Regions from separate parts of the Ruegeria sp. AM1 genome, predicted to be linked through region 3. Evidence: riboswitches for the same ligand, from Rfam matches in the RefSeq annotation. Region 3 holds a riboswitch; each other region holds the start of a gene.

Region 1 (10,377 bases), on a different contig from region 3:
GGTTATCACCGTTCCGGCATATTTCAACGACGCACAGCGTCAGGCCACCAAAGACGCCGGTAAAATCGCCGGTCTGGAAGTGCTGCGGATCATCAACGAACCGACGGCCGCCGCTCTGGCCTATGGTCTGGACAAGGAAGAAACCCAAACCATCGCGGTTTATGACCTTGGTGGTGGTACCTTCGACGTGACCATCCTGGAAATCGACGACGGCCTGTTCGAGGTTAAATCGACCAACGGTGACACCTTCCTGGGTGGTGAAGACTTTGACATGCGCATCGTCAACTACCTGGCGGATGAGTTCAAAAAAGAACACGGTGTCGACCTGAGCCAGGACAAGATGGCGCTGCAGCGTCTGAAAGAAGCCGCTGAGAAAGCCAAGATCGAACTGTCCTCGACCTCGCAGACCGAAATCAACCAGCCGTTCATCTCGATGGGCTCGAACGGCCAGCCGCTGCACATGGTCATGAAACTGACCCGTGCCAAGTTGGAATCGCTGGTCTCGGACCTGATCAAGAAGTCGATGAAGCCTTGTGCCGCTGCTCTGAAAGACGCCGGTCTGTCGGCAAGCGACGTAGACGAGGTCGTACTGGTCGGTGGTATGACCCGGATGCCGAAAGTCATCGAAGAGGTCACCAAGTTCTTCGGTAAAGAGCCGCACAAGGGTGTGAACCCAGACGAAGTGGTTGCAATGGGTGCCGCCATTCAGGCCGGTGTTCTGCAAGGTGACGTCAAAGACGTGGTTCTGCTGGACGTGACCCCGCTGTCGCTGGGCATTGAGACGCTGGGTGGCGTGTTCACCCGTCTGATCGACCGCAACACTACAATCCCGACCAAAAAGTCTCAGGTTTTCTCGACCGCTGAAGACAACCAGAACGCCGTGACCATCCGCGTGTTCCAGGGTGAGCGTGAAATGGCTGCGGACAACAAGATCCTGGGTCAATTCAACCTCGAAGATATCCCGCCGGCACCGCGTGGCATGCCTCAGATCGAGGTGACTTTTGACATCGACGCCAACGGCATTGTCTCGGTTTCGGCCAAGGACAAAGGCACCGGCAAAGAGCAGAAGATCACTATCCAGGCCTCGGGCGGTCTGTCCGATGAGGACATCGACAAGATGGTTAAGGACGCCGAAGAGAACGCGGAAGCCGACAAGGAACGCCGTGAGCTGGTCGACGCCAAGAACCAGGCGGAAAGCCTCATCCACTCGACCGAAAAGTCGATGGAAGAGCATGCCGACAAGGTCGACCCGACCACCATCGAAGCCATCGAGCTGGCGATTGCCGCGCTCAAGGACGAGCTGGAAACTGAAAATGCCGACAAGATCAAGTCGGGCATTCAGAACGTCACCGAAGCGGCCATGAAGCTGGGTGAAGCCATCTATAAGGCGCAAGCGGAAGAAGGCGAAGAAGAGCCTGCAGCAGCAGATGCCGCACCGGGTGATGATGACATTGTCGACGCCGAGTTCGAAGATCTGGACGACGACAAGCGTAACTAACGGGTAACCGGGCCAATGCGGGCCGGTCCGGTTGCCGGGCCGGCCCAAATACGTTGAGGCAGAAGGAAACACTGATGTCCAAACGCGACTATTACGAAGTGCTCGGCGTGTCCAAGGGCGCTTCGGCGGATGAGATAAAAAAGGGTTTTCGCAAGAAAGCCAAAGAACTGCATCCGGATCGCAACAAGGACAACCCGGACTCTGAGGCTCAGTTCAAAGAGGCCAACGAGGCCTACGATGTTCTGAAAGATGCAGAACGCAAAGCAGCATATGACCGCTTTGGCCATGCCGCGTTTGAAAACGGCATGGGGGGCGGTGGCCGCCCCGGTGGCGGTTTTGGTCAGGGCGATTTCTCCAGCGCATTTTCGGATGTGTTCGACGACCTGTTTGGCGATTTCATGGGTGGCCAGCGGGGTGGCGGCGGCGGACGACGCGCTGCGCGCGGGTCGGACCTGCGTTATAACCTGCGGGTGACTCTGGAAGAAGCCTATGCAGGCCTACAAAAGACGATCAATGTGCCTACTGCAGTGGCCTGTTCGTCGTGCGAGGGTACCGGTGCCGAAGGTGGTGTCGAACCCACAACCTGCCCAACCTGCTCTGGCATGGGCAAGGTCCGCGCGCAGCAGGGTTTCTTTACCGTTGAACGCACTTGCCCGACCTGTTCGGGTCTGGGTCAGATCATCAAGAACCCCTGTAAAGCCTGTGGTGGCGCGGGCCGGGTTGAAAAAGACCGCGCCCTGTCGGTGAATATCCCGGCAGGCGTCGAAACCGGCACCCGAATCCGTTTGGCTGGCGAGGGTGAGGCCGGAATGCGCGGTGGCCCTCCGGGGGATCTTTATATCTTTGTCGAGGTGTCTCAGCACAAGCTGTTCGAACGCGACAGCGTGAACCTTTATTGCCGTGTTCCTGTCAGCATGGCCAAAGCTGCGCTGGGTGGATCGATCGAGGTTCCGACCATTGATGGCGGGCGCGGTCGCGTTCAGATTCCCGCAGGCAGTCAATCCGGTCGCCAGATGCGCCTGCGCAGCAAGGGTATGCCTGCCCTGCGCGGCAGCGGCGTTGGCGATATGTTCATCGAGCTGGCCGTGGAAACACCCGTCAATCTGACCAGCCGCCAAAACGAGCTGCTGCGCGAGTTTGAAGAGTTGGGCGAAGATAACCACCCGGAATCAAAAAGCTTTTTCTCATCCGTGAAATCCTTTTGGGATGGCATGAAGAGCTGATTGGAACGCATGCTCTTATTAAGGGCCGCTCAGTTTGCGCGGCCTTTTTTCTGTTCATAAAGGGCTACGTTCGGGCTTAAAGCAGGGCGTCGCAAAATTCCCTTGATTATTGGCCGCGCTCCTGAGATGTTCCGCATCAACCGTTGGGGTGCCTCGTTTGGGGCTGAGAGGCGCGGCTGCGCTAACCCATCGAACCTGATCCGGGCAATACCGGCGTAGGGAACGGTCTTACGATGCACAGACGTTTTCCATGCCCCGTTGCCCTTTGAAGATGGAGCAACGACGTGGCAGATATTGCGCTGACAATTGCAGGATCGGACAGCGGAGGCGGCGCCGGGATTCAGGCCGACCTCAAAGCGATGTCAGCGCTGGGCGTGTATGGGGCCAGCGTGCTGACGGCAGTGACGGCGCAGAACACGCAGGCCGTCACCGCAGTTCACAGTGTTCCCCCCGAGATCATCGCGGCACAGATCGATGCGGTCCTCAGCGATCTGAACGTTGGCGCGATCAAGATCGGGATGCTGGCCACGCCCCAGATCATTCGGACGGTGGCCGGGGGATTGTCGGGCTTTGACGGGCCGGTTGTGCTCGATCCCGTGATGGTCGCCAAATCGGGCGACGCGCTTTTGGCCGCAGAGGCGGTGCAGACCCTGTGCGACGTTCTGCTGCCGCGCGCAACGCTGCTGACCCCTAATCTGCCCGAAGCGGCCTGCCTGCTGGATCAGGATGCGGCGCGGACACCGAACCAGATGATTTCGCAGGGCCGCGCGCTGTGCGAGATGGGCGCCCGGGCCGTGTTGATGAAAGGCGGGCATGGCGACGGTAATATTTGCCATGATCTTCTGATCGACGCATCGGGCGTATTGGCCGAGTTCACAGCGCCCCGCAAAGCCACCCGGAATACCCATGGCACAGGATGCACCTTGTCGTCTGCCATTGCTGCCGGTCTGGCACAGGGGCAGGGTTTGGCAGACGCCACCCATCGCGCCCATGGATATGTTCAGGGCGCGATTGCGCGGGCGGATGAGTTGAATGTCGGCCGGGGGCACGGACCGGTGCACCATTTTCATCAGGTCTGGTCCGCATGACGGTCTGGTCTGTCATAGGGGCAGGCGTCGCCGGTCTGGCGGTCGCCAGCGAGCTGTCGGCCCGTGGCGCGCGGGTGCAGGTTTTTGACCCCGCAGGGCCGCCGGGACCGCATGGATGTTCCTGGTGGGCCGGCGGTATGCTCGCGCCTTGGTGCGAATATGAAAACGCCGAAGAACCGGTTTTGCGCCTCGGCCAGACCTCTATCGACTGGTGGGCCGCGCGGACGCAGGTGCATCACCGGGGAACGCTGGTGGTGGCCAATGCCCGAGACTTGCCGGACCTGCGCCGCTTCGCGCGCCGGACCGAAGGGTTTGAGGATGTCGATCAGACAGAAATCTCCGCATTAGAGCCTGATCTGCACGGGTTCAGCAAGGGATTGCTTTTCGCCGCCGAGGCACATCTGGATCCTCGCACCGCGCTGCGCGATCTCTATCGACACCTGTGGCAGGACGGGGTGGTGTTTCACAAAACGCTGGCGCCTGCGCGTCTTGACAACGCCATTGATTGCCGGGGCCTGCACGCGCGCGAATATCTGCATGATCTGCGCGGCGTAAAGGGTGAGATGCTGGTGATCCGCTGCCCCGATGTGACGCTGACGCGCCCGGTGCGCCTGCTGCACCCACGGATGCCGCTCTATATCGTGCCGCGTGGCGACGGCATCTATATGCTGGGCGCAACGATGATCGAATCTGAGGATAGCGGTCGGATCACAGCGCGCTCGATGCTGGAACTGCTCAGCGCCGCTTATGCCTTGAACCCCGCCTTTGGCGAGGCCGAAGTTCTAGAGATCGGGGTCGATCTGCGCCCCGCCTTTCCCGACAATCTTCCACGCATCCGGCGGCTGGGGCGGACGATTTATGCAAACGGGCTGTATCGCCACGGCTATCTGCTGGCCCCCGCACTGGCGCAGGGGGTGGCCGATCTGGCGCTTGAGAACAAACATTCGGAGATGGTTGATGAAGATCGTGCTTAATGGCGAGCCGCGTGATGTCCACGCGCAAACCCTGTCGGACCTGCTGGCGGAATGCGGATTCTCAGGCCGGGTTGCCACCGCAGTGAACGAGGATTTCGTGCCCTCCAGCCTGCGCATCGCCCGCCAATTGACCGATGGCGACCGGATCGAAGTTGTTGCACCGATGCAAGGGGGCTGAAGATGAACACCTTCTATGGAACCGAACTCTCGAACCCGCTGATGCTGGGTACTGCGCAGTATCCCAGCCCGGCAATCCTTGAACAGGCGTTTCGGGACAGCGGTGCAGGCGTGGCCACTGTCTCTCTGCGCCGCGAAGGGGCCGGAGGGGCAGGCCAGACATTCTGGACCATGATCCGAGAGCTGGGCGTGCATGTCCTGCCCAACACCGCCGGATGCCACACGGTGAAAGAGGCCGTAACCACCGCTCATATGGCGCGGGAGGTGTTTGATACGCGCTGGATCAAGCTGGAGCTGATCGGGCACACTGACAGTTTGCAGCCAGATGTGTTTCAACTGGTCGAGGCGGCGCGCATCCTGACCGACGAAGGGTTTCAGGTGTTTCCCTATACAACCGACGATCTGATCGTGGGTGAACGCCTGCTGGCGGCCGGATGCGAGGTTCTGATGCCCTGGGGTGCGCCGATTGGGTCGGGCCGGGGGCTGAATAATGAATATGCTCTGCGCGCGATGCGGGCGGAATTTCCCGATGTCCCCTTGGTGATCGATGCCGGTATCGGCCTGCCCAGCCACGCGGCCCGCGCGATGGAGCTGGGGTTTGATGCGGTGCTGCTGAACACCGCTGTGGCCCGCGCCGGGGACCCGGCACAGATGGCGCAGGCCATGGCGCTGGCGGTGCAAGCCGGGCGATTGGCGTATCTCGCCGACCCGATTGAGGCGCGCGATATGGCGGAACCTTCAACCCCGGTTATCGGAAAGGCCTTTCTGTCATGACGCTCGACCGGTTTTACCCGATTTTCGACCATTCCGACTGGCTGCACCGGATGCTGCCGCTTGGCATTCGGCTGGTACAGCTGCGGGTCAAGGATCAGTCTGATGTGGTTGTGCGTGACCAGATCGCCCAATCCCGTGACCTCTGCCGCCAATATGGGACGGTTCTGGTGGTGAACGACTATTGGCAGGCCGCCATCGATGCCGGATGCGACTGGGTTCATCTGGGGCAAGAGGATCTGGACGAGGCCGACCTGAAAGCCATCCGAAAAGCGGGTCTAAAGCTAGGTGTTTCCACCCATGACGATGACGAATTGGAGCGGGTCCTCAGCATGGCCCCCGACTATGTCGCGCTGGGTCCGGTTTATCCAACGATCCTGAAAAAGATGAAATGGGAGCAGCAGGGCCTGCCCCGCGTGACCGAATGGAAGGCGCGCGTTGGCGATATCCCTCTGGTCGGGATCGGCGGGATGAGCGTCGAGCGCGCACAGGGCGTTTTGCAGGCCGGGGCAGACATCGTCTCTGTCGTCACCGACATCACCCTGAACGCGGCCCCTGAAACCCGTGTGCGTGAATGGATCGAGGCCACACGATGAGCCGATATGCCCGTCAGATGACCTTGCCCGAGGTCGGGGCAGACGGGCAGAAACGCCTGTCCGGTGCGCGTGTTCTGGTGGTGGGCGCGGGTGGTCTGGCTGCGCCGGTGCTGCCTTTGTTGGCGGGGGCGGGGATCGGTCATCTGACCCTTATGGATCGCGATACGGTGGCCCTGTCGAACCTGCATCGCCAGACCTTGTTTGGGGAAAACGACTGTGGCCGGCCCAAGGCCGAAGTTGCGGCCGAGCGATGCCGTGCGCTGAACAGTGAGATCACGGTTGAGGAAAAAAAACAAGCTCTAACAAGTACGAATGCGCAGCGTTTTGTCTCGCAAGCGGATGTGGTTCTGGATTGCGCGGACAGTTACGCGGCCAGCTATATCTTGTCCGATACCTGTCTTGCGCTGGGAAAACCGCTGATCAGCGCGTCGGTTCTGGGTTTAGCGGGATATGTCGGTGGCTTTTGTGGTGGCGCGCCCTCGCTGCGGGCGGTGTTTCCCGATGCCCCGGATAGCGGGGCAAGCTGCGCCACGGCGGGAGTGCTTGGGCCGGTTGTTGCCATGATCGGGGCGATGCAGGCGCAAATGGCGATCAGCGTGATTCTGGGCCTGACCCCCTCGCCGCTGGGTCAGATGGTTCAGTTTGACGCCTTGGGTTTTCGCAGCACCAGCTTCAGATTCGATGGAGCGCCCGAACCGGCACATCCCTTTAGGTTTGTATCGGCCGCGCAACTTTCTGGCGACGAACTAATCGTCGAGTTGCGCGGTTTGGATGAGGCACCAACCCCGCTTCATCCTTCGGCCCTGCGCAGCGTGCCGGATGATCTGGCCACAAAGGGTGGGCAAACGCTGGCCCTCTGCTGCGCCAGCGGATTGCGTGCGTGGCGCGTGGCGGAGCGTCTTGCCCCGGATTGGCGCGGGGAAATTGTGCTGGTTGCCGCCTCCGCCTCCTGAGCGGTTAACCATTCAGAAACCGAATCTGCGCCACTCTGAGCGCATGACACAGGATGCCTTTGCCGAAGCCCCCATGCTGTTTGATACGGACGAAGCGCCGCCGCAGCCGCTGCCGTCGGGTCGGTTACCCTCCTACATCAAAGACCACCGGCGGCGGCTGCGCGAAAGGTTCATGTCGGGCGGATCGGCTGCGATGCCGGATTATGAATTGCTGGAACTGGTTCTCTTCCGCTCGATCCCCCGTCAGGATGTGAAACCGCTCGCGCGACGGCTGATGGATACGTTTGGCGATTTCAACCGTGTCCTGACCGCGCCTGAAGAGCGGCTGCGTCAGATCAAGGGCGTGGGCGATACAGTGATCACCGATCTGAAAATCCTTGAGGCCTGCGCCCACCGCATGGCCCGCGCGCGGGTGATGCAGCGGCAGGTCATATCAGGTTGGGACGCACTGCTGGATTATTGCCACACCACCATGGCCCATCGTGAGATCGAACAATTCCGGGTGTTTTATCTGGATCGCAAAAACGTGCTGATTGCTGACGAGGAACAGGCCAAGGGCACGGTGGATCACGTCCCCGTCTATCCGCGCGAGGTGGCCAAGCGCGCACTGGAATTGAATGCCTCAGCGTTGATTCTGGTGCATAATCACCCGTCAGGCGATCCCACGCCGTCACAATCCGATATCGACATGACCAATCGCATTCAGGATGCCTGTACCGCGCTGGGCCTGACACTGCATGATCATCTCATTATCGGCAAATCGACCGAGCTGAGTTTTCGGTCCGAAGGCTATCTCTAGCCGCTATTGCACCCAAATCTCGACGCGGCGATTGACCTTGCGTCCCCACTTGGTGTCGTCACAGGCCATAGGCATCGCCTCGCCAAACCCTTCGACACTGATCTCGACATTGTCTGGCACGGTGGTTTCCACTGCACTCAGCACCGCATTGCGCACGGTCTGCGCGCGGCGCAGGGCGATGTTTGCATTGGCCGAGGCTGCGCCGTCCCCATCGCTGAAGCCAACGAAGATTAGCTTGCGGGCATCAAAGGCACCGCTTTCCAACGCTTGGGCAAGCTGCAGGATGTTGGAGCGCGACTGTGCGTCCGGGCGGGAAGAGCCGGCCTCGAACCGAACAGACAGCGACAGGCGCGACAGTGGGCGCAGCGTTTCGAGCATCCGTTGCAATTCGTCCAGGCCGACCTCGACCCCACCGGCGGTGATAGCATTGGCCAGCCGGTCCCCCTGCAGTCCGATCCGGATTGTTTCGGGCGCCTGGTCGACGAACCCGGCCTGCCGGATCACCATCTGCGCTTCGGCACTTTGGGTATAGGCCAGAAACTGGCGGATGATCCGGGGCAGCCGCCTTTGCGGCAGGTACAGGAACATGGGCGAGGTCAGCGGATAATCCTCGGTCTTGATCGACTGGCGCGTGGCCGTCAGCGCATATCCGCAGCCCCCGGCCAGCGGCAGCGCTTGTGCTGTGCCGCGTTCCGCATGACTGGCGATTCCGATACCAAATGGATCCCGGGCGACTGCGGTAACCAGATCGCTGTTGCGGGCAAAGCTCTCTACGGTCGCATCAGCAGGCGTGTCGGCAGGGATCAGCAGCAAATCCTCAGCCGCCTGTGCCAGCCCGCCCCCGGCCTGCGGCAGATACAGCGCAATTGGCGCGTCTGCGCCGCCTAAGTCGGACCAGTTGGTGACCTCGCCCGAGAAAACCCGCGCCAGATCGCTGGGCAGAATCTGCCGGATCGGATTGTCCTGCGACACCACCGGCACGACCGCATCCAGCGCCAGCACGCGCGAACGCCTTGGTCGTGTCAGATCGCCCAGACCCGCCTCTTGCGCGGCTGCGGCTTCGGCCGGGCGGATCTCGCGCAGGGCCAGGGCCATATCCGCCTGATCGCTGATGAAATCGGCAAAACCCTGCGCGGTATTGCCCGCATGAAGGGTCAACCGGCCCAACGGCGCCTGACGGCCCGGCTGATGCAGGGCATAGACAAAGCGGTCCCCGTCAAGATCGCTCCGTTTGACCTCCAGCCCTTCTTGTTGGGCAAAGCCATCGATCAGCGCAGGCAGCAGGGTTTCCGCCATCACCGACGCGCCCGACAGGCTGACTTCCGCCACAAAATCGATCAGGTTGGGGCAGGCCGGACCATCGCAGGTCACGCCGGAGCCATCCACAGTCAGCTCTCCAAACTGGGTGTCGACGCGGTAGAACTCGCCATCGAAGCTCAGCAAATTGCCGGTGACTTCGACCTTGCCATCATGAGAGGTCAGTGTGATGTCCTGCGCCGCAGCGCCTGTAACACCTGCCAAAAGCGACACCACGGCAAATGCCGCGCGAAAAAAATTCATAGGGGACCGTTTGACTGCCTGCGGTTACTTTGCTGCGATTGTCAGGTCTTCGAACAGATTATTCAACACTAGAAAATCATTCCCGGCTCCACAGGCGGGCAGTGCCAGCGTCAGATCACGCGACCGCAGGCGCCTATCCGCGCGCAATTCCAGCGACTGAACGCTTATGTCGTGGCCGCAATTGGCCTCGGTCACTTCGGCTTCGACGGTCAGTGCAATTGATCCGCTTTGCTCTGCGGTCTGCGCCGGAAAGGTATAGATTTCGACGTTCTGAACCGCGTCCGAACCCGCGACGCCCAGATGGACAACGCTGCCGGTGCCCTGTGCCTGCGCGTCGGCCCAGACATGACCGGTGCCGCCATAGCTGGCGCCAAATTCCAGCGCATGCAGCTGCAGGTCGGTGGCGCCGCGCCATTGCAGCGCCACGCGCTCATACTGTGCAAGATCGGGGATATGCGTGGTGGCAACCGTCCCTTCATCGCCATCGAAAGAGATCAGAAAGATCGCATATTCGGTCAGGGCCGGGATCGCCAGATCGACCCGTCCGTTGCGATCCGTCAGCGCGGTAAAGCGCATGCCGCTGTGGTGAATTTCGACATGTTGACCGGCTTTGCAGGGGGCCTTGATACTCAGCCGGGCATTTGCTTGGGGGATGGCCCGAGCGCGGGCGCTCAGGCTGCAATCTGTCTGCTTCGCGGGGAGGGTGCGCTTGGCTGTTTGTGTGCTGTGAGTAGTGGT
Region 2 (10,377 bases), on a different contig from region 3:
CACGTGGCAACTGATACCCGAGGACAGTAATATGAGCCACCAAAACCTTACCATCCGAGGGCTTGGATACGCGTTTTTGGGCTTTGCTGTATTTGCCACCCATGACGTGCTGATCAAGTATCTTGGCGGAACCTATTCGGTGCTGCAGATCATCTTTTTCGCCACCCTGTTCTCGTTTGTGCCGATGGCGGTGACGATTATGGCTGATCGCACGACGGGCAATTTCAGGCCCCACCACCCCGGGCTGGTTTTGCTGCGATCCCTCTCGATGGTCACGGCCATGTCCTGTGCCTTTTATGCCTTTTCGGTCCTGCCTCTGGCCGAGGTTTATTCCCTGTTGTTTTCGTTCCCCCTGATCGTGACGGTTCTGTCGATTCCAATCCTGGGTGAGGTCGTGCGCGCACAGCGGTGGGCTGCCGTCGGTGCGGGTTTGATCGGCGTTCTAGTGGTTCTGCGGCCCGGTGCAACGGACATAACACTGGGCCATCTTGCCGCCTTGATGGCCGCATTCTGCAGCGCCTTCGGGTCGGTTCTGGTGCGCAAGATCGGCAATGACGAACGCTCAGCCGTTTTGATCCTTTATCCGATGCTGCTGGCCATCGCCGTCATGAGCGCTGCGCAACCTTATGTCTATCGGCCACCCTCTCTGCCCGATCTTGGAATGATGGCGCTGATTGGGGTGTTGTCGGTGATCGCCCAGCAACTGATCATCCGCGCTTATCGCGCAGCGCCCGCCGCCGTAATCGCGCCCAGCCAATACAGCCAGATCATCTGGGCGACGATCTTTGGCGTCGCCTTCTTTGGCGAACGCCCGGACATCTGGGTCGCGCTGGGCGCAGGCATTATCATTGCATCAGGCGTATTTGTGGTCTGGCGGGAAACGCGGGCGGATGTGTCCCCCAACACCCCGGTCCTGCGGGTTCGTTCACCCCGAACCGATACAGGCGCATCCCGCCCCGGCGCCTAGACGCTCTTGCCATCTTCGCGGCAACCTGCAACCTTTTCGGGAATTCAGAACAGCATTTAAGTGAGACATTATGAGAGCTCTGATCGCCTATCTCGCCCTGGCGCCGGCCGTTTTATACGCAGAGACCTATTCCATCGATACCAAGGTCAGCGAAGTGACCGTCTATCCCGAAGGGGCCGAGATTATCCGCGCCGGCCGTTTCGATCTTCCGGCGGGGCATCATCGGCTGGTATTGCAGGGCATTCCCGCGACGGATTTTGACACGCAGCTTGCCACCATGCGGGTGGACGCCCAAGGCCTGAGCCAGACCGCCGTTATAATGCGTGCCGAAGATGTGCCCTGGCATGATTATCAAAGCGATGAGGTTCGGGCCGCAGAAGACCGTATCGCGGATATCGAACAACGCATCCTTGCGGTTCAGGACCAGGCGCAATCCGCGCGCCTGAGGGCGCTGGCGGCTGACCACAAAATCAGTTTTCTCGCCAATTTAGGCAAGAATGAAGGGCTTGCCGCATCAGATGCCGAAAACCTGCGCGCGATCGCGCAGATGGTCGGGGCTGAGACTCTTGAGGCGGAAGAGACCGCCCAACAGGCCGAGATTGCAGGGCGTCAGATAGAAGAACAGCTTGAGACGCTGGAGAATGAGCTGGAGGCGGCAAACGCTGATCTGCGCGCCCTGACGCCCGAAACCGACGAACGTATGTTTGTCGCGGTCGAGGTTGTTGCAGACGCAGATATCAAGGGGGATGTCACCGTCTCGTACCTGGACTTTGACAGCGCTGAATGGATGCCGGGATACGCGTTCAACCTGACCACCGGCGAATCCCCCGAAGTGACAATTGACCGGCATATCATGGTCGGGCAGGACACCGGCGAAAACTGGCAGAACATCACATTGAATGTCTCGACGCTTCAGCCAATTGGCGAGAATGCCGCCACCGAAGTCAGGCCAAAGCGGCAGTCAATCAGTGTCCCGGACCCCAAAGATCTTGAAAAACCCGTTGCCGAGGCGCCCGTGGTCTTTGAAATGACAGAGCGGTGGGCACCCGACGCCTCGGCCGTCGAGGGCACCGGCCTGACATTTACCCTGTCGGAACCGGTTTCCATCTCGTCAGGATATGAAATCGCCGAATTCGATCTGGACAGCGCAACCGGCCCGGCCGATATCTTTGCCGCTGCTGCGCCGCTCCATGACGATGTCGCCTATCGCACCGCGCGGTTTAAAAATCCCTTTGACCAAAACCTGATGTCATCGGTCAGCGCACAATGGCTGGTTGACGGGGTGCTGGTCGCGGCGGGGGCTTCGCCTGAAATGGGCCCCAGGGCAGATGTAGAAATGGGGTTTGGCCCGCTCTACGGATTGACCGCAGAGCGAATAATACGCAAGCGCAGCACCGGAGATACGGGGTTGATTTCCCGGTCGAACCAAAGTCAGGAGCAGGTGCAGATCGTTGTCAGCAATCTGACGCGTAAGACATGGCCGCTGCGGATCGTGGACCGTGTTCCCTATTCCGAACAGGACGATCTTGAGGTCGACTGGTCAGCCGACCCCCGGCCCGACGTTGAAGATGCAGACAATCGACGCGGCGTTCTGGCCTGGGACATAGAGCTGGAGCCGGGCGAAAGCGAAACCATCGAAATCAGAACAACGCTCAATTGGCCCGAAGAGATGGTTCTGGACTGATCCGGGGTATCAAAGGTTTGGACCCGTTGGTTCCTGCGCCTTCGACCCGATCGCAAAGAGCGTGTTCGGCCGTCCAACAAGCTGTAGCGCGCAAAACCCGATCTCTGGCACAAGGAAACACCAGATCAGCGGCGACGCTCCGTTTGCGAGGGCATGAATCATCGCGGCGGAAAAGAGCAACCGCCCAAAACCGTCGAAAAGCCCCAGAACCGGATCGTTCAGATAAAGCCGGGCAACAGCCCACACCACAACAACACTGCCAAAGAAATTGGCAAAAAGCACCGCATGCGGGCCAAGGGGGTGCAGCGGAGGAAAGCCGAAATAGGCGTTGAGCGGTGCCAAAACCGAATGCCACATGAAAGAGAACGTAAAAGCCAGTGCAAAAGGCCATGTCACGATCAAATCATACCAGGCTGAGATGCGAAAAATCTTCGCGTAGCGCGCAGGTGAAAGCATCAGAATTCCCTTATCTTATGATGTCGGGGCAGGTATAAACCTTTGAGTATACTCCAGGGTCAAGAGGTGTTTACGCGATGAAGATCGGAGAGCTTGCGCACCGCACCGGGGTGAGTACGGATACGTTGCGCTACTATGAAAAAGTCGGCCTGATCCGGTCCGACCGCAGAGGCAACGGCTATCGCGATTTTGACCCCGGAATGGTGCGGCTGGTGGGCCTGTTGCGCCGGGGCAAGGACCTTGGGTTCAGCCTGCGCGAAATGCAGAAGATAGTCGAAATGCTGTCATCGCGCGAGGTAAGTGCCGCCGAAACGGCAGCGTTGTTGCAGGCTAAAATCGCCGAGCTTGATGCAAAAATTGCCGCGATCACAGAGATGAAAGCCGCCTTGTCAGAGGCGCTGGAAACGGTTTGCCCGCTGCGCCGCTAGGGCCAGTTTCACCGCTGCGTCAGGTTTCGGTGAGAGGCCGGAACCCCGGCCCCTCACCTGATGTATCAGGCCTCTTTTTCTGTCTCTTCGACCGGCATGTACAATTCGCCGCCTTCGCGGAATTTGGCGGCCATGGCCTCCATGCCCTCTTTCTGGGCCTCGGCGCGGATGTCGTGGCTGATCCGCATCGAGCAGAATTTGGGCCCGCACATGGAACAGAAATGCGCCACCTTATGGGCCTGTTTCGGCAGTGTCTGGTCGTGGAATTCGCGGGCCGTGTCGGGGTCGAGAGACAGGTTGAACTGATCCTCCCAGCGGAACTCGAACCGGGCGCGGGACAGGGCGTCGTCGCGGCGCTGGGCACCGGGCAGACCCTTGGCCAGATCGGCGGCGTGGGCGGCGATCTTATAGGTAATCACGCCAGTTTTCACGTCATCGCGATCCGGCAGGCCCAGATGCTCCTTCGGTGTCACATAACACAGCATCGCGCAGCCGAACCAACCGATCATCGCAGCCCCGATGCCACTGGTGATGTGGTCGTAGCCGGGGGCAATATCGGTGGTAAGGGGGCCAAGCGTGTAGAACGGCGCCTCGTGGCAGCATTCCAGCTGTTTGTCCATATTCTCTTTGATCTTGTGCATGGCGACATGGCCCGGCCCTTCGATCATCACCTGACAGTCTTTGGCCCATGCGATCTTGGTCAGCTCGCCCAGTGTTTCCAGCTCGGCAAATTGTGCGTCATCATTGGCATCCGCGATGGAACCGGGGCGCAGACCGTCGCCAAGGCTGAACGACACGTCATAGGCGCGGCAGATGTCGCAGATTTCATCGAAATGCTCGTAGAGGAAGCTTTCCTTGTGGTGATGCAGGCACCATTTGGCCATGATCGAGCCGCCGCGTGAGACAATGCCGGTGACGCGGTTTACTGTCATCGGGACCATGTGCAGACGCACGCCCGCATGGATGGTGAAATAATCCACGCCCTGTTCGGCCTGTTCGATCAGCGTGTCGCGGAACACCTCCCATGTCAGATCTTCGGCGATGCCGTTGACCTTTTCCAGCGCCTGATAGAGCGGCACAGTCCCGATGGGTACCGGCGAGTTCCGAATGATCCATTCGCGGGTGTTGTGGATGTTGCGACCGGTCGACAGGTCCATCACCGTGTCCGCACCCCAGCGGATTGCCCAGACCAGCTTGTCCACCTCTTCCTCCATCGACGAGGTGACGGCTGAGGTGCCCATATTGGCGTTGATCTTGACCAGGAAATTGCGCCCGATGATCATCGGCTCGCTTTCCGGGTGGTTGATATTGGCGGGGATGATGGCGCGGCCTGCGGCAACCTCATCGCGGACAAATTCGGGCGTCACATAGTCGGGGATGTTTGCGCCAAAATCATTGCCGTCGCGCGCCTCGGCCACGGCCTCGCGCAGTTGGTTCTCGCGGATGGCAATGAACTCCATCTCGGGCGTGACGATTCCCGCGCGGGCATAGGCCAACTGGGTGACCGCCTTACCATCCTTGGCGCGCAGGGGGCGTGGACGCACCGGGAACTCGGGGGTAAGACGGTCACCTTCGACGAAACCATTATCCTCTGGCTTTACTTCGCGACCTTCATAGTCTTCGACATCTCCGCGGGCCTCGATCCATTTGCGGCGCAGCGGGGCCAGACCTTGGCGAATGTCGGTGATCACTTCGGGGTCGGTATAGGGACCGGAACTATCATAAACCGGCAGCGGAGCCTCACCCGCAGTCGGATGGACCGAGATTTCGCGCATGGGTACGCGGATATCGGGATGCATCGTGCCATTGACGTAAATCTTGCGCGATGCAGGCAGTTCGCCCGTTGTGATCTTGGGATTGGGGACGTTCATTTTGGTGCTCCTCAAGCGGTTCAACTCAAAAAGACACCAGATGAGTTTTGGCTTGGGGAAACGAAAGGGTTTGAGCCCTTTGTTCAGACGGTGCCTGCCGGGATCAGCAGCCAATGCGCCCTAGCTTCCTACGCCAGTATCAACTGGGTCAGGTTCTAAGGGTCGCATCACCGGGCAATGCCCTGTCAGCCTCTCAGTCCCCTAAGCGGGACTCCCCTGCGTGAGGTTTTGCTAACCGAGGCCGCGATTTGGATCAAGGTAATTCTTGAAATCGCAGCCTCGGGTGCCGTTTCAACAGCAGTGGTGTCAGAACAGAAGCCCCCAGATCGCGAGACCCGCGAGACCGATATTGGCCAGCAACCCACCCACAAAGGCCAGCGTGCGCGGCCCGCCGGCAGGTCTGCCAATGCCTGCGTAGTAGATCATCCAGAACAGCATCCGAAAGGCAAAGTGGAGGCCGGCCAGCATATTCACCCAGAACGGCGCAGCCCCGGCAACGACGGCGGCCAGTAACGCCCAGCCAAACGCTGGCAGGCATTCGGCGGAATTGGCGTATGTTCTGAGCACCCGAAAGCTGAGGTTCGAATGGTCGAAGCGCAATGGTAGGCCAGGCACTTGCTGTTCAGTAACAAAGGCCAGCGGGGCGGTGGCAAAGTTCTGGATCAGAACGGTCAGCGACAACGCGGCCAAGACCAGAAACGAAGGCTGATAAGCCGACAAATAAGGCACCGCATCAAACAGAGAAGACATGGGATTCTCCTTCCTCCGGGCCTACATTTCCATATCCATCGCCTCGGCGATTTCAATCGTGCCAGTGCCGTTGAGATGCGGGCAACCCTGCGCCATTGCGATGGCGGCTTCCATCGTTTCAGCCTGAATGACGGTCATGCCGGAAACCGGGTTCGGGCCGCCGTCATCGCGCACACCAGTGGGTGTGATGGTTTTCGACATGCCGACGGGCAAGCCGGGATCAACGACCGCGTCGCCAAGACCGGTGCTCCAAGCCTTCCATGCGGCCATGTGTTTTGCGCCGTCCTCGGGGCCCTGAATGTCGGGTTTACCATGATAGATGAGAAGGAATTTGGGCATCGGATCTCTCCTGTATCAATACGTGCAGAGCCATCGATACGCGGTATCTATTTATGTTAAAGAACATATTTAGAGGTCTGCTATGACTGGCGACAGAAGGAGTCGATATGCCCTATAGTGCCGCGCATCGCGAACGGACCCGCGCCAAAATCGTTGAAACCGCTCGTATCCTGTTCAACCAGTATGGGTTTCAGAACGTCACCATTGATATGGTGATGCATGAAGCCGGACTGACCCGTGGCGGATTCTATAACCACTTCAAGAACAAGAACGCGCTGTTCAGCGAGGCGGTGTCGAGCTTTCTCATGGGACGCGGGGCTGAATGGCGCACCAATGCCGGGATCGACCCCAGCAAGCTGAAGCCCGAGATGGCCCGGCAGATGGTCGATGCCTATCTGTCGCCCGAGCATCTGGGCGATATCGACGGGCAATGCCCGATGATTGCCCTGCCCTCGGACATTGCGCGCGCAGATACGGACACGCAGGAGGCGTTTCAAAGCCTGCTGACGGCGATGGTCTGGCTGCTGGAAACGGCAGACGAGAGCACAAGCAGGCAGGATGCGCTAGCTGCCGCCGCCCTATGTGTGGGCGGCATGGTTTTGGCGCGAACGCTGCCGAATTCCGAGCTTGCCGAAGAGGTGCGGGCCGCTGCCCACCATGCGGCGACCGAGGCCGTTGGGCCTCGGCACCAGTCAGGGGTCAGTGGCGGGGGTTAGCCCTGCCCTTCGACCACATTTTTGAGGTTGGACAGACCCGTCTCGTAATCGGTCCCCACCCAGCTATCCATCATCAGACCCATCCACCGCATCATCGGGTTCATGCCCAGATCGGATTCGAACCCCCAGGTCACCTTGGTCTGGTCCCCTTCGGGCTGCAGCGTAAACGAGGCCGAGGCGGTGCCCATATCGCCGAAATCCAGCGCGGTTTTCACCGCCTGATCCGCAACGCTGTCAATGATTTCCTGCGTACCACTGCCGACCTGCGGATGGTCCGAGCTCCAGCTCATGCTGTTGCCGACGCCAGCCTCTGGCCCGGTATAGGTCAGCTTGGTTTTCGGGTCATGCGCCAGCCACGGAGACCATTTTTCGGTCTCCTGCATCGAATTCACATAAGGAAACACCGCCGCCGCAGGTGCGTTGATGGTGATGCTGCGGGAAACTTCAGCCTTTTCCGGCAGCAGGAAGGCTACGCCGATCAAGACCACAACGATAAGGATCAGCCCCAGAATAAGTCGTTTAATCAATTTCATGTCGCGCTCCGAATCCAAAGTAAGAATGAGGGCAGCATACCGAAAAAAGACGCAAAATCAGAGAGCTGATCTGCGCCTTTTTGGAACCTTATGATGTCGCGGATCAGACCACCGCGAACTCGTTCTTTTCTGGGTCATAGCATTGCAGCCCGCCCTCACCGATATCAGTCCAAAGCCCATGCAGGCTGAGCGAGCCATCCTGAACCGCCGAGGATACAAACGGGAAGGTCATCAGGTTTTCAAGCGATGCAACAACCGCCTGTCGTTCGAACTGACGCGCCTGATCGTTGCTGTCTTCGACATCGGCCACCAGATCGTATTTCGGCTTGAGGATGTCCATCCAACGGCCAACAAAGCTTTCTTTGGCTTCCAGTTGCGGCGCCTTGCCCTTGCACATGTCAATGCAACCCTGAACACCGCCGCATTGGGAGTGGCCCAGCACGATCAGATGCGCGACCTTTAGCGCAGTCACGGCATATTCGATTGCGGCGCTGGTGCCATGATGATCGCCATCGGGCGCATAGGGCGGCACGAGATTGGCGATGTTGCGGTGAATGAAGAATTCGCCCTGATCAGCCCCAAAGATCGAGGTGACGTGAACCCGGCTGTCGCAGCACGAAATGACCATTGCACGAGGCCGCTGTCCTTCGGTCGCCAACCGGCGATACCAGACCTGATTTTCGGCATAGGTCGTGGCCTTCCAGCCATGATACCGTTTAACCAGATAGTTCGGCAGAGGTTTGGCCAGGTTCATTCGCGCGCTCCGTAAATTCGTCCTGCCGAGCTCTGTAACCCGGATTCTCAAAAAATTCGAGACATTATCCAATACCCCCGCAAGGATTTGCAAAGGTATTTTGGGGCAGTGTCATTCCACGCCGTGGGGGCGTAGAAATTAGGGTGAATGTGGTGGATAAGATTATCACGCTTGAACAAAAGGAATCAGTGCGCCTGGACCCGGACCTTCTGGCAGGGTTGTACGGTCAGCTGGGCGATACCAACGCAGTCGATGTGCTGTGCCGCACGGTCGAGGAACTTGCCGTACGCCTGTCAAATTGCGAACGCTTCTGGCGGCAGCGGGACTGGGACGGTTTGCGCAAATGCGCCAGATCGCTGATCGCGATTGCTGAACAGGTGGGTATGACGGCACTGGCCCGCGTGGCCGGGGATGTGGCAACCGCAGTGGATGCGGGCGACGCGGTCGCAACCGGCGCGACGCTCAGCCGTCTGATCCGGGTGGGGGAGCGGTCTCTGACCGCCGTATGGGATCAGCAGGACCTTTCCGTCTGACGGGGGTTGCGGGCATATCGCAGGCCGCTAATCTGGGCCCCAGATCAAACGGTTGAGATGTCCATGACCCTATCTTTCGCCCCGCCCTCAGACCCTGCCTTGCCCCTGTATGTCATCGCAAAAGATGATCTGGAGGCATGGCTGCAGGATCAGCCCGTTCCTGTTCAATCCTGGGCGGCCGCCAGCGGGTTTTCCGCCGGGTTGGGTCAGACCCTGCTGGTGCCCGGACCGGATGGCGCACCCGAATGCGCTGTTGCGGGATACGGCACCGCAGCCAAACGCGCCCGCAAACGGTTTCCGCTTGCGGCGGCGGCCGAGGCGCTGCCCAAAGGCACTTATCAGATCGTTTCAGGGGTGCCCGCAGATGTGATCGAAACCGAATGTCTGGGTTGGCTGATGACCGGTTATGCGTTTGACCGCTATACCGCGCAATCTCCGGCGCGGGCGGCGCTGGTTGCGCCCGATGGCGTGGACGCTGCGCGGATCGAGGCCATCGCAAACGCCGAGGCGCTGACCCGAGATCTGGTCAACACGCCCGCAGCCGACATGGGCCCAGATCAACTCCAGGCTGCAGCAGAAGCACTAGCGCAGGAATTCGGCGCGCGCTGCGAGGTGACCCGCGGTGACGCGTTGCTGGACCAGAATTTGCCCATGATTCACGCGGTTGGCCGGGCTGCGGATCGGGACCCCCGGCTGATTGAGATGATCTGGGGCACATCCGGACCAAAGCTGACGCTGGTTGGCAAAGGCGTGTGTTTCGACACCGGCGGGCTGGACTTGAAACCGGCCGCCGCCATGGGCCTGATGAAAAAGGATATGGGCGGGGCCGCAAACGTTTTGGGCCTCGCGCGAATGATCATGGCGTTGGAACTGCCCCTGCAACTGCGGGTGCTGATCCCAGCGGTGGAAAACGCTGTGTCCGGCAATGCGTTTCGCCCCGGCGACATCCTCACCTCGCGCAAGGGGCTAACGGTCGAGATCAACAACACCGATGCCGAAGGGCGGCTTGTTCTGGCCGACGCGCTGACCTTGGCCGATGAAGGCGCGCCGGATCTGGTGATCTCGATGGCGACGCTGACCGGCGCGGCGCGGGTGGCGGTTGGGGCTGATCTTGCGCCCTTTTACACCGATGACGATCAGGTCGCCGACGTGTTGGCGCGGGCCGCGCTACAGGCGGCGGACCCGGTCTGGCGGATGCCGTTTCACGAACCTTACGAGGCGCTGATCGAACCCGGTATTGCCGATCTGGACAATGCGCCATCAGGCGGGTTCGCCGGGTCGATCACGGCTGCGTTGTTTTTGCGCCGGTTTGTCGGTGACAGCCGCTATGTGCATTTCGACATCTA
Region 3 (10,377 bases):
CCGATCCCGCGCTGCAATCCGCGAGGTCGGTAAGGCCATGGGGCTAAGCCAAGATGTCACGGCGGGGATGTCCGGCTCGATCTGGGGCCATTCCGGCAGCGGCCCGGATATGGACCGCGTGCGCGAACTGGGCCTTGATCCGGATGATCGCCGCCTTGCGCAGACCCTGACGCTGATCGGAGAGATCATCGGCTTCCCCCGCCACTTGTCGCAGCATGTGGGCGGCTTTGTCATCACCAAGGGGCGGCTGGACGAGCTTTGTCCGATCGAAAATGCCGCGATGGAGGACCGCACGGTCATCGAATGGGACAAGGACGATATCGATGCGCTGGGGATTTTAAAGGTCGATGTGCTGGGCCTTGGGATGCTCAGCTGTATCCGCAAGGCGTTTGACCTGCTGGACATGCACGAAGGGGAACGCCTGACCCTTGCCACCGTCCCGCCAGAAGACCCGGAAACCTATCAGATGCTGCAAGTGGCAGATGCAATCGGGGTGTTTCAGGTCGAAAGCCGCGCGCAGATGAACTTTCTGCCCCGCATGAAGCCGCGCGAATTCTACGATCTGGTGATCGAGGTCGCCATCGTCCGGCCCGGCCCGATTCAGGGCGGCATGGTTCAACCCTATATTCGGCGGCGTCAGGGACTGGAGAAACCCGAACCTTTTGGGCGTGAGCTTGAAGAGGTCACCCGCCGCACCCTTGGCGTACCGCTGTTTCAGGAACAGGCCCTGCAAATCGCCGTTGTTGGTGCAGGCTATACCGCGGAAGAGGCTGACCACCTGCGCCGCGCGCTGGCCTCATTCCGCCGGATGGGCACGATTGGCGAACATCGCGACAAGTTCATCAACGGGATGCTGGACCGGGGGTATTCCCCCGAAATCGCCACGCGCTGCTTTTCGCAGATCGAAGGATTTGCCGATTACGGCTTTCCCGAAAGCCATGCGGCGGCCTTTGCGCTGCTTGTCTATGTTTCGGCCTGGCTCAAACGCCATCACCCGGCGATCTTTGCCTGTGCGCTGCTGAACTCTCAGCCCATGGGGTTCTATGCCCCGGCCCAGATCGTGCGCGATGCGCGCGAACATCATGTCGAGGTTTGCCCCGTCTGCGTCAATACCAGCACATGGGACAATACGCTGGAACGCCGGATGGACGGCTCGCTGGCCCTGCGGCTTGGTTTTCGTCAGATCAAAGGGTTCAAGGAAGATGACGCCGACTGGATCACCGCCGCGCGCGGCAATGGGTATACCGATCCCGAGGCCGTGTGGCTGCGCGCCGGTGTTGCCCCGGCGGTTTTGGAGCGTCTTGCCGAGGCGGACGCCTTTTCCGGCATAAGCCTGACCCGCCGTGATGCGCTGTGGCAGGTGCGGGCCATTCGCGGGACAAAACCGCTGCCCCTGTTCAACGATCCCATTGACGGAGAGGCCATCTATGAGCCCCAAGTCACCCTGCCCGCCATGCATCTGGGTGAAGAGGTGGTTGAGGATTACGTCTCAACCCGCCTGACATTGCGCGCCCATCCGATGGAGATGCTGCGCCCTTCGATGCCCGGCCTGACACCGCATGACAAACTGGTTGACGCACCGCTGCAACGCACCAGCGTCTGCGGCCTTGTCATCACCCGCCAGCGCCCCGGTACCGCCTCGGGCGTTATTTTCCTGACGCTCGAGGATGAAACCGGGGTCAGCAATGTCGTGGTCTGGCGCAAGGTCTTTGAACAGTTTCGCCGCGCCGTGATGGGCGCACGATTGCTGCGCGTGACCGGCAGACTGCAACGTGAAGGGATCGTGGTGCATCTGATCGCGGAACGGATTGAGGACGTCTCTCACAAGCTCAGCGAGCTGGGCCATCCGCTGGAAGAGGCCGTGGGGCAGACAATGCCCCAGACAGACGATGCACCGCGCCCACCCCCGGCCCCACGCGCCATGCACCCGCGCGAGCAGGCAAAACGTCTGTTCCCAAGCCGGGACTTTCATTAGCCCAAACACCCCAACGATACGGCCGAATTGGCTTGTATTTATGCCCGCATCCGCCTAAGCACGGCCTCACCTCGGGGTGCGTGGCCTGCCGCGCTGAGATGCCTTTGGCGAACCCGTTGAACCTGAACCGGCTAGAACCGGCGGAGGGAAAGGTGACGGTTTCATCCATCCTTACCCTCTCGCCGCAATGGAGGATGATATGAAACATCTGCTAATTGCTGCGGGATTGCTGAGCGCAACATCGGCCATCGCAGCCGACAAACCACAGCTGACCGTTTACACCTATGACAGCTTTGTCTCGGACTGGGGCCCGGGCCCAAAGGTCAAAGAGGCGTTCGAGGCGGTCTGTGACTGCGAACTGAACCTTGTGGGCATCGAGGATGGTGCAGCCCTGTTGTCGCGTATCCGGCTTGAAGGCGAAAACTCGGACGCGGATGTCGTGTTGGGTCTGGACACCAACCTGATCACCGCCGCCAAGGAAACCGGCCTGTTTGCACCGCACGCGGTCAGTGCCGATTATGCGCTGCCAGTCGAATGGAACGATGACGTCTTTACCCCCTATGACTGGGGATACTTCGCGTTTGTTCACAACGCGGATGAAGCGGCACCCGCCAACTTCCGTGAACTGGCCGACAGCGAAACCAAGATCATCATTCAGGACCCACGTTCATCTACTCCGGGTCTGGGACTGCTGTTATGGGTCAAAGCGGCTTATGGCGACGAAGCTCCCGAAATCTGGGAAGGGCTTGCCGACAACGTCGTGACCGTGACCAAGGGCTGGTCCGAGGCTTACGGTCTGTTCCTTGAGGGCGAAGCGGACATGGTACTCAGCTATACCACCTCACCCGCCTATCACCTGATCGCCGAAGAAGATGACAGCAAAGCAGCCGCGGCCTTCGACGAAGGCCACTATATGCAGGTTGAAGTTGCCGCCAAAATGGCCGGAAGTGATCAGCCCGAACTGGCCGACCAGTTTCTGGAATTCATGGTCACAGACGCGTTCCAAGAGATCATTCCGACAACCAACTGGATGTATCCGGCCGTGACCCCTGCTTCGGGACTGCCCGAAGGGTTTGACACGCTGACCGTACCGGCGAAATCCCTGCTGCTTGCGGCAGATGAGGCCGCCGCCCTGCGGGATCAGGCACTTGCCGAATGGCTGGGCGCGCTCAGCCAGTAAGCGCATGGCCAGGCATCAGCGCGGCGGCTCTGGTCGCCGCGCTGATACTGGGCACGCTGGCCGCTGTTGCCCTGCGTGCCGAAACTGCCGGCGGGTTTGGTCCTGCCGACTGGGCCGCGCTGCGTTTCACCCTTATTCAGGCGGTTCTGTCCGCCCTGTTCAGCGCGGGCCTTGCCGTACCGGTGGCGCGCGCGCTGGCGCGTCGGCGGTTTCGCGGGCGCAGCGTTCTGATCACGCTGCTGGGCGCGCCGTTCATCCTGCCAATCATCGTCGCAATCATCGGCCTGTTGCAGGTCTTTGGCCGCGCCGGATGGGTTTCAGATATTCTGGGCCTCTTCGGCCTGCCGCCCATCCGGATTTACGGGCTGCACGGGGTCGTGCTGGCGCATGTTTTCTTCAACCTGCCTTTGGCAACGCGCCTGCTGTTGCAGGGGTGGCAGGAAATCCCGGCCGAACGGTTTCGTCTAGCCGCACAACTGGGCTGCCAGGGATGGGCGATGTTCCGTCTGATCGAGATGCCGATGCTGCGGCGCACCCTGCCCGGTGTGCTGGCGGTGATCTTTGCAATATGTCTGACCAGCTTTGCTGTCGCCCTGACATTGGGCGGAGGTCCGCGCGCGACGACAATTGAGCTCGCGATTTATCAGGCGTTTACCTACGACTTTAACCTCGGTCGCGCCGCACTTTTGTCGGCCTTGCAACTGGCATTGACTGCCGCCGCAGCTGCGGCAGCTCTTAAGTTCTCGCGCCGGGACGGGTTCGGCGCGGGACTGGATCGTGCCATCCGGCGCTGGGATGGCGGAACGCCGGTGATCGACGCGCTCTGGATTGCCCTCGCTGCGGCCTTCCTGCTCTTGCCGCTGGCATCGGTTGTGATCTCTGGACTGTCGGGCATGTTCGACATGCCCATATCGATCTTGCGCGCAGCGTTAACCTCGATCGGTGTTGCAGCCGCGAGTACCGTGATCCTGCTGCTGCTTGCCCTGCCGATGGCCGCCGCAGTTGCAACTGGGCGGCATAGTCTTGTCGAAATCAGTGGCATTCTGGGGCTGGCTGCGTCGCCATTGGTTATCGGGACCGGCCTGTTCATCCTGATCCGGCCCGTCGCCAATCCGACGATGCTGGCACTGCCGGTCACCGCGCTGGTGAATGCCGCCATGGCGCTGCCATTTGCGTTGCGCATTCTCGTCCCTGCGGCGCGGGATACTGTAGCGCGGAATGGGCGGCTGGCCCTGTCACTGGATATGAATAAGACAACATTTTTCACCCTGATCCTGCTACCGCGCATGCGCCCGCAAATTGGTTTTGCAGCCGGGCTGACGGCGGCCTTATCCATGGGGGATCTGGGTGTGATCGCCCTGTTCGCAGATGCGCAAATCGCCACCCTGCCCCTGCAAATCTATCGCCTGATGGGCGCCTATCAGATGCAGGCCGCAGCCGGAGGGGCACTGTTGCTGTTGATGTTATCACTTGGGGCATTCTGGATATTGGATCGCGGAGGACGTTGGCATGCTGAAGCTTGAAAGCTGCACCATCGCAAATGGGGACTTTGCCTTGCGGGCCAGCCTCTCGATTGGCACCGGCGCTCGCATCGCGATCATCGGCCCGTCAGGAGCCGGGAAATCAACCCTCCTGGAGGCCATCGCAGGGTTTCGCGATCTAACGCAGGGGAAGATATTCTGGAACGATGCCGAGATCGGCAATCTGCCACCCGGCAAACGCCCGTTAGCCATGCTGTTTCAGGATGGCAACCTGTTCCCCCACCTGAGCGCCGAACAGAATATCGCGCTGGGTATACGCCCGAACGGGCGACTATCGGCGGGTGAGGCGGCAGACGTGCAAACCGCGCTGCAGCGTGTTGGTCTGGCCGGGATGGGGGGCCGTAAACCCGCTGAACTGTCGGGCGGGCAGCAAAGCCGCGTGGCCTTGGCGCGGGTTTTGGTTCAAAGGCGGCAGGTGCTGTTGCTGGATGAACCTTTTGCCGCGCTTGGCCCCGCGTTAAAAGCCGAAATGCTGGATCTGGTCGCCGACCTTGTGGCTGAGACCGGAACAACGTTGCTGATGATCAGCCATGACCCTCTGGACGCGCGGCGGATTGCGGATCAAACCGTATTGGTCGCCGATGGCTCGGCACACCCGCCGATGCCCACGCATGAGCTGCTCGACAATCCTCCGCCCAGTTTACGCGACTATCTGGGATAGAGGCGCGCGCTGCCGCAAAGGCGCCGCAGCTATTCCCCTGAAAACGGGCCGAGCTTTCCTGCGTAAAATGTCAGGGCATCCCCCTCGCTCATACTGGCGCGCAAGACCCGACCAACCACGATGACATGATCCCCCGCATCATGATAGGCGTGCTGCGCGCATTCGAACCGCGCCAGACAATCGGGCAACAGCGGCGTGCCGTTTGAACAGCGATCATGGTCGAGATCACGCAGGGCAAAGGCGTCTTTCGAGCATCCGAAACACAGCTCGGCCTGTTCCGAAGACAACACATGAACGCTGAAATGCCGCGCCTTGTGGAAATAGGGAAACCGGCGCGAATTGCGATCACCGGCCCACATGATCAGAGGCGGATCAAGCGACAAAGACGAAAAGCTATTGGCCGTGATACAGACCGGGCCATCCTCGCTGTCGCAGGTGACGATGGTCACGCCCGTGGCAAAGCGGCCAAAGGCATCGCGCAGGGTGCGGGTGTCATCCTTGTGAGGGACAAATGTATGGGTCATGTCCTTTGAGATTGCATTCATCATGGTACCTCATGCCCCAGCGCCGCCTCATAGAGACGGAACCAGCTTTCACGATCCAACCGGACTTTCAGCGCATCAGAGGCGCGCTTGATCCGGTCCAGATTGTTGGTGCCCAGCACAGGCAGAATGTTAGCCGGGTGGGCCAGCAGGAACGCCACGGCGACGGCGGCGCGATCCACACCGTACTCTGCTGCGATCTCATCCGCGACAACGCCCACAGGCGGGTTTCCAGCCATCAGCATACCGCCACCCAGCGGCGACCATGCCATCAGCGGGTGGCCGTGCTGCTGGTGAAAGGCCAGGCTGCCATTGGTGAAGGGGCCGATCTCACCCAGCGAAATCTCGATCTGGTTGGTGACAAGTTGCGTCTTCATTCCCGATTGGAGCAGGCTCCAATCCCAGGGGCGGAAGTTCGAAACCCCAACCGCGCGCACCTTGCCGCTGGCGACAACCTCATCCAGAGCAGCGCCGGTTTCTTGGTGATCCATCATTGGATCGGGACGGTGGATCAACAGCAGATCGATATGGTTAATCGCCATCTCTGACAGCGACGTATCGACCGATTTCAGGATATGCGCGCGCGAGGTGTCGTAGTATTTGACCTTGGCGTCCGCATAACGTCCGCAGGGCGCGACGATATCGCATTTGGTGACGATCTCCATATTCTGGCGCAGGCTCGGATTGGCCCGCAAAGCATTGCCTAGAATCGCCTCCGCCCCGTAATCGCCGTAGATATCCGCCTGATCGAAAGTGGTGATGCCCTGATCCAGACAGGCTTGGATCTTGGCTTCGACATGAGACGCAGACGTATCGTCGTCATCGCCCAGCCGCCACATGCCATAGACAAGGCGGCTCAGTTCCAGCGTTTCATTCAGTTTTACACGTTGCATCAGCGGCGAACTCCGTTGCCCAGCGGCGTCGCCGGGGTCGTTTTGGGCACCCTTCCGTATTCTTCCGGAAGCGAGCAGGTTTTCAGATTGGGCAGTACGCGGGCGCCAAAGTGCTTGGCCTCGTCCATGTGCGGGTAGCCCGAGAAGATGAAGGCGCGGATGCCCATCTTTTGATATTCTTCGATCTTGGTCATAACCTGATCGGTCGACCCGACCAGCGCCGCCCCGCAGCCCGACCGCGCACGGCCCACACCGGTCCACAAGCCGGGCTCGACATAGCCATACTCATCGGCCAAATCACGGTTCTTGGCCTGATGTGCGACGCCCAGCGAGGTCGAATCCAAAGCACGTTCCCGGATGGCACGGCCGTATTCGTCGTCCAGCTTAGACACGATGTAATCCGCGTATTCCTGTGCCTCAGCCTCGGTGTCGCGGACGATCATGTGGACACGCAGGCCGTAGTCCAGCGTACGCCCGCATTCATCAGCGACGGTATGAACCGCTTTCATGCGCTCGGCCAGTTGGTTCTTGGTTTCCGGCCACATCAGATAGACATCGCAATGCTCGCCACACAGCCGCAGTGCGTCTGGCGAATACCCCCCGAAATACAGCAGCGGCCCGCCATCCTGATAGGGTTTCACCGGATCGGTCGTCAGGCCCGAGAAATTATAGACCTGCCCCGCGTGATTGATCTCATCCTGCGTCCAGGCCTGCTTTAGAATCTCAACCACTTCGCGCGAGCGCTGATAGCGATACGCGCTTTCGGCTTTCTCTCCGGGGAAATCGGATGAGATGATGTTCACCGTCAACCGCCCCTGCAGCATGTGATCCAGCGTGGCGATGGTGCGCGCCAGCATGATGGGCTGCATCTCGCCGCAGCGCACGGCGGCCAGCATGTTGATCTTGTCCGTGATCGGCGCGCAGCCTGCCACAAAGCTCAGAGTGTCCTGCCCGACCTGATAAGAGGACGGGCACAGGATGTTGCGAAAGCCTTGCGCCTCGGCCTCTTTCACGATGCTCGAACAATGATCCCAGCTGGATCGCAAATCCCCATCCGGCACCCCCAGAAACTGATAATCATCCGAGCACAACGCGGCAAACCACGATACTTCGGCAGCGGCCAGATCGGGTGATGTGATGGGGACAACCGTCATGTGATTCTTTCTCCGGGCTGGTCTGCTTTTTCACTTGCGTAGCAATCGCATTGATGTAGATCAATAGTGTATCAATTTTTCCTGCCATCAAGTGAACCGCCCCGTGTCTGCGACCAGCCGCAACCCCAATGCCCTGCCGATCTATATTCAGATTGCCGAACTTCTGATCCGCGATATCGCAGCCGGGCGCCTGATTGATGGTGAGCGGCTCCCCCCTGAGCGCGAGATGGCGGCTGAACTTGATGTGTCGGTCGGGACCCTGCGGAAATCACTTGCCGAGCTTGAGAAGAAGGGAATGCTGGAGCGCATTCAGGGCTCGGGCAACTACATTCGGGGAACAGGCACGCAAAACAGTGTCTACGCGATGTTCCGGCTTGAGCTGCCCGAAGGCGGCGGCCTGCCCCGCGCCGATATTCTTTCGGTTCACCATTTGGAGAAATCCAAGGATCTGCCGCAATTCGGAACCACCCGCAGCGGATCACGCGTGCGCCGCATACGCTATCTGAATGACACAATCATCGCGATCGAAGAAATCTGGCTGGACGAATCGGCCGGGCTGATCGATCAGCGGCAGCTGTCAGACTCGCTCTATCGCTATTATCAGAACCAATTGCGGTTCTGGATCACACGGGCAGAAGACAGGGTATCCGTTGGGGCGGTCCCGGACTGGTCACCTCCGGCATTCACGCGAAAAGAGGGGGAAACGGTGGGGTATATCGAACGGTTTAGCTGGTCCGAAGCACCGGAACCTGTCGAATTCTCAAAAACATGGTTCGATCCCGATCGGGCCACCTATGTTCAACGCCTAAAATAAGAAAAAGGAAATGCGCATGACCCGGACCATCAATTACGGGCTGATCGGATGCGGAATGATGGGGCAAGAGCACCTGCACAACATTGCCCTGCTCGACCGGACGCGGGTCACCGCGATCTTTGAGCCGGACCCGGACATGGCCCGTCAGGCGCAAGACATTGTTCCCGATGCCATTCTGGTGCCATCTGTGCAGGACCTGCTGGCAATCGATGATCTGGATTGTATCGTCATCACCAGCCCCAATCATTTGCATGCCGACCAGATCGCCGAGATCGCGCGCACGCGTCCGCTGCCACTGTTGGTCGAAAAGCCTCTGTTCACCGACCCCGCAGATATGGATCGGCTGCGCAATATCGAAGAGACCTATCCGCATCCGATCTGGGTGGCGATGGAATACCGCTATATGCCCCCGATCGCGGCGCTGATCGCCGAGGCCGAGGCAACAAGCGGCGGCATCAAGATGCTAACCATTCGCGAGCATCGTTTTCCGTTTCTGGAAAAGGTCGGCAACTGGAATCGGTTCAACCGGAACACCGGCGGCACCTTTGTCGAAAAATGCTGCCACTTCTTCGATCTGATGCGGCTGATCCTGCAATCCGATCCGGTGCGGGTTTCAGCAAGTGGCGGACAAGCCGTAAATCACTTCGATGAGACATATGATGGCGAAACCCCGGACATTCTGGACCACGGCTATGTCATCGTCGATTTTGCCTCGGGCGCGCGTGCCATGCTCGAGCTGTGCATGTTCGCCGAAGGCGCCGAATATCAGGAGGAGATCTCGGCCATAGGCCCTGACGCAAAGGTCGAAGCACTGGTGCCCGGCCCCGGCCGGTTTTGGCCCAAACATCTGGGCGCACCGCCGGTTCCGCAGTTAATCGTAAGCCCCAGACACCCGCGAGGCCCGGTTTCGAAGGAAATCCCGGTAGACCCCCGCCTGCTGGCTGCCGGCGACCACAACGGCTCGACCTATTTTCAGCATGAACGGTTTCTGGAACTGCTGCGAGGAGAGCGCAGATCGCCCGAGGTGTCACTGAATGACGGGATTTGGGCCGTCAGAACCGGCCTTGCGGCACAAGAGGCCCTCGCCCATGGCCGGACCGTGACTTTGCAGGGATAAATCCTGACTTGCAGTGAGGCAGGGCAGCGGCTCGGCCTCACTGTATGTGCCGGTCCGCGTGCCCGAACTTGTTGTGAAACCAGCGGCGGGTGACTTCGTCGGCGGGCAACAGGGTTTCGATGCGCAGATCATCCAGCGCGGCATCCGCGCTCATCCCGATGGTTGCGATCAGCGAAAACATCTGCAGCTGCACATCATCAATCTGAAACCGAAGCGCCAAAACGGGCGCGTTGTGGTGCGGGCCGGGGCTGTTCAGCAATGCGTCAACGCCCGGCAACCCCTTGAGTTCGGTCAGCAAATCCTGCGCCTCAGCATCAGTGGGACGCCTTGCAACTTCAAATTCGAGCAGCCGCAGCAAGGCGCGGGCGGCTTCCTGCCAGTTGCCAATGCTATTCCGCACCCGCCCCGGCGACAGGATTTCGCGCAGCAAATTCGGGTCATTGCGCGCCCCTAGATATGGGAAAAACGCCTGCGCTGGCGCATTTGCCTTCACAAGGTTC

What was found. Region 3 has a riboswitch for thiamine pyrophosphate ahead of thiB (thiamine ABC transporter substrate binding subunit). Riboswitches for the same ligand answer to the same signal wherever they lie in the genome.
Region 1: it holds a riboswitch for thiamine pyrophosphate, as region 3 does, so the genes downstream of both, thiD (bifunctional hydroxymethylpyrimidine kinase/phosphomethylpyrimidine kinase) here and thiB (thiamine ABC transporter substrate binding subunit) in region 3, are expected to answer to the same signal.
Region 2: it holds a riboswitch for thiamine pyrophosphate, as region 3 does, so the genes downstream of both, thiC (phosphomethylpyrimidine synthase ThiC) here and thiB (thiamine ABC transporter substrate binding subunit) in region 3, are expected to answer to the same signal.

What each region holds. Positions count from the first base shown of each region.
Region 1 is NZ_JBQFXH010000002.1:141,148-151,524, forward strand. Features, by position in the region: gene dnaK (molecular chaperone DnaK) at 1-1,498, shown strand, start outside; gene dnaJ (molecular chaperone DnaJ) at 1,573-2,721, shown strand; TPP riboswitch at 2,856-2,960, shown strand; gene thiD (bifunctional hydroxymethylpyrimidine kinase/phosphomethylpyrimidine kinase) at 3,006-3,809, shown strand; gene ACR0I7_RS08540 (FAD-dependent oxidoreductase) at 3,806-4,783, shown strand; gene thiS (sulfur carrier protein ThiS) at 4,767-4,961, shown strand; gene ACR0I7_RS08550 (thiazole synthase) at 4,964-5,734, shown strand; gene ACR0I7_RS08555 (thiamine phosphate synthase) at 5,731-6,327, shown strand; gene ACR0I7_RS08560 (HesA/MoeB/ThiF family protein) at 6,324-7,280, shown strand; gene radC (RadC family protein) at 7,324-8,079, shown strand; gene ACR0I7_RS08570 (substrate-binding domain-containing protein) at 8,083-9,639, opposite strand; gene ACR0I7_RS08575 (hypothetical protein) at 9,664-10,377, opposite strand, start outside.
Region 2 is NZ_JBQFXH010000002.1:170,957-181,333, reverse strand. Features, by position in the region: gene ACR0I7_RS08720 (DMT family transporter) at 32-967, shown strand; gene ACR0I7_RS08715 (DUF4139 domain-containing protein) at 1,038-2,651, shown strand; gene ACR0I7_RS08710 (hypothetical protein) at 2,661-3,107, opposite strand; gene ACR0I7_RS08705 (MerR family DNA-binding transcriptional regulator) at 3,185-3,535, shown strand; gene thiC (phosphomethylpyrimidine synthase ThiC) at 3,601-5,406, opposite strand; TPP riboswitch at 5,515-5,634, opposite strand; gene ACR0I7_RS08695 (MAPEG family protein) at 5,713-6,156, opposite strand; gene ACR0I7_RS08690 (YciI family protein) at 6,178-6,495, opposite strand; gene ACR0I7_RS08685 (TetR/AcrR family transcriptional regulator) at 6,603-7,211, shown strand; gene ACR0I7_RS08680 (SRPBCC family protein) at 7,208-7,744, opposite strand; gene ACR0I7_RS08675 (carbonic anhydrase) at 7,848-8,498, opposite strand; gene ACR0I7_RS08670 (hypothetical protein) at 8,642-9,031, shown strand; gene ACR0I7_RS08665 (leucyl aminopeptidase family protein) at 9,095-10,377, shown strand, end outside.
Region 3 is NZ_JBQFXH010000005.1:21,235-31,611, forward strand. Features, by position in the region: gene ACR0I7_RS12650 (error-prone DNA polymerase) at 1-1,975, shown strand, start outside; TPP riboswitch at 2,038-2,142, shown strand; gene thiB (thiamine ABC transporter substrate binding subunit) at 2,175-3,155, shown strand; gene ACR0I7_RS12660 (ABC transporter permease family protein) at 3,131-4,678, shown strand; gene ACR0I7_RS12665 (thiamine ABC transporter ATP-binding protein) at 4,665-5,357, shown strand; gene ACR0I7_RS12670 (flavin reductase family protein) at 5,387-5,902, opposite strand; gene ACR0I7_RS12675 (aldo/keto reductase) at 5,902-6,792, opposite strand; gene ACR0I7_RS12680 (LLM class flavin-dependent oxidoreductase) at 6,792-7,946, opposite strand; gene ACR0I7_RS12685 (GntR family transcriptional regulator) at 8,050-8,760, shown strand; gene ACR0I7_RS12690 (Gfo/Idh/MocA family protein) at 8,777-9,877, shown strand; gene ACR0I7_RS12695 (helix-turn-helix domain-containing protein) at 9,915-10,377, opposite strand, start outside.